2 linked regions of the Alkalihalophilus pseudofirmus genome follow. The protein of the gene in region 2 binds, or shares a complex with, the protein of the main gene of each other region. Links are inferred from orthologs where the notes say so. Each region holds a gene or a part of one and is shown on either strand. Other genes may lie near its edges. The genes, in order: clpC and mecA.

Region 1 (3,406 bases), 2.8 Mb from region 2 along the record:
TAGATTGTTTGGCACTTGGTTCAAACTCTTCGACCATGGTGTTCCAGCCTTGACATCCAGGACATTTCCCCATCCACTTGGCTGATTCATAGCCGCATTCCTGACAAACGAACTTTGTTTTTTTCTTTGCCATTAACCTTCCTCACTTCCTTACTTCTTCTACTCTTATTGTAACAGAGAAAGGAGACAAACGTGAAAGAGGAGGTACTACTATCTCTATGGTGAAAAGCCGAGGGATTATGTCTGTCCCTCGGCTTTTCTTTCCCGAATTTAGTCGATTATTTATACTTGCGCACTTTCACGCGTTTCTACAACAAGCTCATCATCTTTTACATCAATGATCGCCTTCTGCCCTTTGAAGATCGTTCCTTTAAGAAGTTCTTCTGAGAGACGGTCTTCTACTTGCTTTTGAAGCGCACGGCGTAATGGACGCGCACCGTACTCGGGATCATAACCAAGGTCAGTAATCTTATCTTTTGCAGCCTCAGTAAGTTCAAAATCAATGCCCTGCTCTTTCAAGCGCTGCTTTAATTGATCTGCCATTAATGTGATAATTTCACGCACATGCTTTTTCTCTAGTGAATGGAAGACAATAATTTCATCGATACGGTTAAGGAATTCAGGACGGAAGCTTCGTTTAAGCTCAGCCATCACCTTTCCTTTCATATCTTTATACTCTTGCCCTTCACTTTCCGTTGTAAACCCAAGATACTTATTACGTTTTAACGTACTAGCACCAACGTTGGATGTCATGATGATTGCTGTATTGCGGAAGTCTACCGTACGGCCTTTAGAATCTGTTAATCGTCCATCCTCAAGCACTTGTAATAAAATATTAAATACTTCCGGATGAGCTTTTTCAATTTCATCTAAAAGAATTACAGAGTACGGCTTGCGACGAACTTTCTCCGTTAACTGTCCGCCGTCCTCATGTCCTACATATCCCGGAGGAGAACCTACTAAACGGCTTGTTGCGTGCTTTTCCATATACTCAGACATGTCGATACGAATAACTGCATCTTCATCTCCAAATAATGTCTCGGCTACTGCACGTGCCAATTCTGTTTTACCAACACCAGTCGGCCCTAGGAATATAAATGAACCAATTGGACGTTTAGGATCCTTTAAGCCTGCACGAGCACGCCTTACTGCTTTAGAAATAGATATAACCGCTTCTTCTTGGCCTACTACACGCTCATGAAGAATTTTCTCCATCTTAAGCAATCTTTCTGTTTCTTCCTCGGCTAGCTTTGATACAGGAATTCCAGTCCAGCTAGCAACGACTTGGGCAATATCTTCAACGACAACTTCGGTATCCTCTTGCCCTTGCTTTTTCTTCCACTCGTTCTTCATTTCTTCAAGTTCTTCACGCAAACGCTGTTCAGTGTCACGAAGAGAAGCTGCTTTTTCAAATTCTTGGCTTTGAACGGCAGCATCTTTTTCTTTACGCGTTTCCTCAAGACGACCTTCAAGCTCTTTTAAGTTTGGAGGTGCTGTGTAAGAACGCAGTCTCACTTTTGATGCAGCCTCGTCAATTAAATCAATGGCTTTGTCAGGTAAGAAACGATCTGAAATGTAGCGATCTGACATTTTAACAGACTCTTCAATCGCCTCATCTGTAATTGTTACACGGTGATGTGCTTCATAACGATCACGGAGACCTTTTAAGATTAAGATCGACTCCTCTAGCGTCGGCTCATTTACTTGAATTGGCTGGAAACGACGCTCAAGCGCTGCATCTTTTTCAATATACTTACGGTATTCATCAAGAGTTGTCGCACCGATACATTGAAGTTCTCCACGTGCTAGTGAAGGCTTTAAGATATTAGAAGCATCAATGGCACCTTCTGCTCCACCTGCTCCAATTAATGTGTGCAGCTCATCAATGAATAAAATGACATTGCCCGCTTGACGAATCTCATCCATCACTTTCTTTAAGCGGTCTTCGAATTCACCACGATATTTTGTACCAGCTACTACTGTACCCATATCGAGTGTCATCACACGTTTGTTGCGCAGTGTTTCAGGAACTTCATTTGCAACAATAGCTTGTGCCAATCCTTCAGCAATCGCCGTTTTACCAACACCAGGCTCCCCGATTAAAACAGGGTTGTTTTTTGTACGACGACTAAGTACTTGGATTACACGCTCAATCTCTTTACTTCGTCCAATAACAGGGTCAAGTGACTCTTCACGGGCAATAGCAGTTAAGTCTCGAGCTAAGCTGTCAAGTGTCGGTGTGTTAGCATGAGTAGCACTTCCTCCTTGTTGTGAAGAGCTGCCAACCTCATTGCTGCCTAGTAACTGCAGTACTTGCTGACGTGCTTTATTGAGGCTTACACCAAGATTATTTAATACTCTTGCTGCAACACCCTCTCCTTCTCTAATTAACCCTAAAAGGATATGTTCTGTGCCGACATAAGAGTGTCCAAGCTTTCTCGCTTCATCCATAGAAAGCTCAATTACCTTTTTGGCACGGGGTGTATAATGTATCGTTTTAGACCCTTCTTGGCCTTTTCCGATTAATGTCTCTACTTCTTTTTGGATTTTTTCTGAACCTAATCCAAGGGCTTGCAACGCTTTAGCAGCAATTCCTTCTCCTTCTCTGATCAGACCGAGCAGTACATGCTCTGTACCAATATTATTATGACCTAATCGAATGGCTTCCTCTTGTGCTAATGCTAATACCTTCTGAGCTCGTTCTGTTAAACGTCCAAACATCATTGGCGCCACCTCCACGTTTATTCGTTCGTATCGTTCTCAAGCTTTAATCGTTCACGGATGAGAGTTGCACGCCGCTCATCTCGTAAATCCGGCGATAACACTTCGCCTGCGTACTGCTGCAAAAAGCCCGGCTGAGTTAGGATCATTAACTCATTTAAAATATTTGCAGAAACATTCTCAAGCAGACCAACATCAATACCTAATCTGACATCAGACAATCGCTGAGTAGCTTCTTTTGATTCAATTACTCGACTATAAGAAAGGATCCCGTAAGAGCGGTACACCCTGTCTTCTAGCTGTAATTTCGAACTTTGCATTAACACTTCTCGTGCTGCACGTTCTTGTTGAATCAACTGCATCACTACATCTCGCAGGTCTTCAACGATATCTTGTTCAGATTTTCCGAGAGTTAATTGGTTTGAAACTTGAAATAGGTTACCTAAAGCTTCGCTACCTTCCCCGTAAATTCCTCTAACAACTAATCCTAATTGATTAATTGCCGGTAAAATTTTATTTAATTGACGTGTCATCGCAAGCGCTGGAAGGTGCATCATCACTGAAGCTCTTAACCCTGTCCCAACATTTGTCGGGCAGCTGGTTAAATAACCTCTTTTTTCATCAAAAGCATAGGTCACTCTTTCTTCAATCCAATCATCCAATCTACTAGCTGCCTCTAACCCTT
Region 2 (3,263 bases):
CATAAAACCACGGTTATACTCGTAAACCTTTACTCCTGCTTCAAGCAGCTCAGGGAAATAAGACCTTGAGGCATGAAAAACAATTCGCTTGTCTGGACGGTTTGGGACAAGGATTCGGACATCAATCCCGCTTAAAGCGGCAATTTTTAAAGCACTTAAAATATCATCATCTGGAATGAAATACGGACTTGCAATCCAAATCGATTTTTTTGCAGAAGTGATCATTGAAAAGAATAGCTTCTTATTCACTTCCCACCTCGTATCCGGCCCGCTTGCAATCATTTGAACGCCGCCATCGCCCTTTGTCATTGATAGTGAAGGAGATAAATACGTTTGGTTTAAAATCGTTTCACCTGTCTGATAATGCCAGTCCTGCAAGAAAATAAGCTGAAGTGTTCTAACAGCTTCTCCCCTTACATACAAGTGTGTATCTCTCCAATAACCAAAGTATGCATCTTTACCTAGATATTCATCACCGATATTTAAACCACCAACAAATCCTACTACCCCATCGATGACAATAATCTTGCGATGGTTACGATAATTAATTGTATGAGTTAAAAAAGGTAATTTTACAGGTGAGAACGAAACCATTTCCACTCCTGCAACCCGCAGTTCTTCGACATATGACTTCGAAAGCTTCCAGCTCCCTACCCCATCATATAAAAAACGTACGTGAACTCCTTCCTTGGCTTTAGAAATTAAAATATCTTTAATTTGGTTACCAAGGTCATCATGCCGAACGATATAATACTCAAGATGAATATGGTGTTCGGCCATTTTTAGTGCTTGCAGGATATGAGCATAGGTTTCCTTTCCATCTGTTAATACTTTCGTTTCACTTGAAAAGGAGATCGGGTTTTTGCCTAACTTATGAGCTAAGCGGAACAATAATTGTTGATGCCCTCCCATTTTCTTCAGCTGCTCTTCATTTAACTGCCGCTGCCCCTCAATTTTTTGAAAGGCTCGTTCATCTTCTATTGCTTTTTTAGAAAACCGCTTACTTTTTCTATGATTTTGTCCAAACATTAAATAAAAGAAAAAGCCGACGACTGGAAATGCCGCTAACACTAGAAGCCAAGTAAGGGTTTTTGTAGGATGTCTGTTCTCAAAGAAAATAATAATGCCAATAAATATAACGGATAGAGTAAACACAACGCTCAGTGTTCCTACCATCCAGCTTTGCAGAAAACCTCTTGAAATGTACAGGGCCGCAAATAATAGCGCAAAAAAAGCTAAAACATTTAATCTGTTTTTCATTTTATTCTCCCATGGCAATTAATAAATGGTGGTTGATTAACAACCTTATTTTAACATTGATCAAGATAAAAGAAAGCCGACTTCTTTATGAAATCGGCTTACATCAGTTAATTTTGTGGAAAATGACCTCTTAGGTGTTTAAGAGCATATTCTCCAATAATCTCCTTGCCGTACTCTTGCATACGGTGAATGGAAAGGTCTGTTTCGTATCCATATTCAAGCATTTGACTTAACATGTCATCCTGCTCATCTTCGTTATATTGATCGTCATTAAATAGCACATGCAAATAATAACGTCCTTCGAAATGATATAGTTCATTTTCAAGATCGTCTATAAAAAAGTTATGGCTTAACGAAATAATATCTTCAAAATCATTAAAACCAATCACAATTTCTAGCTGATCTGTATCAATACCTTCATCGTCTTCACTTGAATGACCTGTCATTAAGTCAACGATGTTCTCGTCAGTATTTTCTTTATCCTGACTTACAGGGATTTCGAGTTTCACATTGCCATCACTCACTTGTCCGCGGGTAACCACAATTTCTAACCCTTTATCTAATGCATGAACTTGAATCCATAAAGGTCCATCTAATTCAAATTCATCTCGGTCATTTGCCTCATTCATCATTTCGAAGAAGAGCTCTTCGCCACGTTCACGATTATACCAAATTTCGTCTCGGTCAAAGCCCCGGTCCTCAATATCTTTATACGTAATAAAGAATTTAATTGTTGTATCATTCACGCGTTCAATATCCATGTTCGCTCTCCCTCCTATCGAACTTTAATCAAACAGAAAAGTAAAAGTCTATATCATTCTTATCGACTCAGCTTGCCCTATTTCATACTAAAATAACCTACATCCTTACTAGTCTCAATCTTAGCTGGTTTCAACGATCAATTATTTAAGACATGATTTATAGAGCATATTATCTGTTTCTTATATTTTATGACATATAAGCTCAAAATGGAAATCTAAAAACCTATTTTTCTATGATTTTTCAGAAAAAAGGCATTCCAATAATCACACTGCTTCATTTATGAGGTTTTCATCATAATTTAGCCTGCCTATAAATATATGTGTTCTATAGAGTGTGAAGACAAGCTAGATCATTTTGGCTCGTTAGCTGTTATGACTTTTAATTGTTACAGATCACTTTATGTTATGTCAAGAATAAATATGATGGATTTAGCTTATACACTATAGGAGCTGATGCATAAATGGATATAGATTGGTTGATCTCATTAGTAACCATTATCGGTGTAGACATTATTTTAGGGGGAGACAATGCGATTGTTGTCGCCTTAGCATGCAGACATCTTCATCCAGATGTTCGTAATAAGGCGATTATTTTAGGAATTACATTAGCCCTTTTGATTAGGATGTGCTTAACTTTTATAGCAGTAGAATTACTAGCAATTCCGTTTTTATTAGCAATTGGCGGTGCTCTATTAATTTACATAGCCTATTCCCTTCTAGCTACACCAGATGACCATACTACTATTAATGGCGGAAACAGTCTTTATTCAGCAATAAAAGCAATAGTCATTGCAGACTTTGTTATGGGTTTTGATAATGTCATTGCTGTAGCGGGAGCCGCTCACGGAAACACAAACCTTGTTTTAATAGGCCTCCTCTTTTCAGTGCCTATTATTATATGGGGCAGCAAAATTATTCTAAAAGCTTTTGATCGCTTTCCTATTATTATTTATTTCGGTGCTGCCATTTTGGCCTTTACAGCAACGAGAATGATTAAGCACGAAAACATGTTATCGCCTCTATTCACTCAGCACCCATCTTTTTCAATTGCATTTCAAGTTATAGTCATTGGGGGGGTTCTTCTTCTAGGCTATCTTACAAAGAAAAAATACATGGGCCACATTATATAGTGAGATGAGAAAAACCTTCTAGTTTATGTTTTAACTAGAAGGTTTTGTATTAGTTAACCATGCGTTTTGCTTCTTCTAAGTGGAAAGAACGAACTTTCCTTGGTAAGAAGCG

What was found.
Region 1: the proteins of mecA (region 2) and clpC are in contact, whole or in part, in a solved structure (PDB 3PXG), measured with the Bacillus subtilis proteins. The link is inferred for Alkalihalophilus pseudofirmus from one-to-one orthologs.

The regions. Positions count from the first base shown.
Region 1 is NZ_CP117835.1:109,650-113,055, reverse strand. The notes cover bases 4-3,077. They hold clpC (ATP-dependent protease ATP-binding subunit ClpC), read right to left. Parts: upstream 2,725-3,077; coding sequence 283-2,724; downstream 4-282. Other genes in these bases: mcsB (protein-arginine kinase McsB), read right to left, coding at 2,742-3,077; radA (DNA repair protein RadA), read right to left, coding at 4-133. Outside these bases: more of radA, read right to left, coding at 1-3; more of mcsB, read right to left, coding at 3,078-3,406. UniProt on the Bacillus subtilis protein: Competence gene repressor; required for cell growth at high temperature. Negative regulator of comK expression. May interact with MecA to negatively regulate comK.
Region 2 is NZ_CP117835.1:2,917,957-2,921,219, forward strand. The notes cover bases 195-3,125. They hold mecA (adaptor protein MecA), read right to left. Parts: upstream 2,022-3,125; coding sequence 1,368-2,021; downstream 195-1,367. Other genes in these bases: cls (cardiolipin synthase), read right to left, coding at 195-1,260; PQ478_RS15655 (TerC family protein), read left to right, coding at 2,483-3,125. Also shown: more of cls, read right to left, coding at 1-194; more of PQ478_RS15655, read left to right, coding at 3,126-3,151; transcriptional regulator SpxA, read right to left, coding at 3,201-3,263. UniProt on the Bacillus subtilis protein: Enables the recognition and targeting of unfolded and aggregated proteins to the ClpC protease or to other proteins involved in proteolysis. Acts negatively in the development of competence by binding ComK and recruiting it to the ClpCP protease.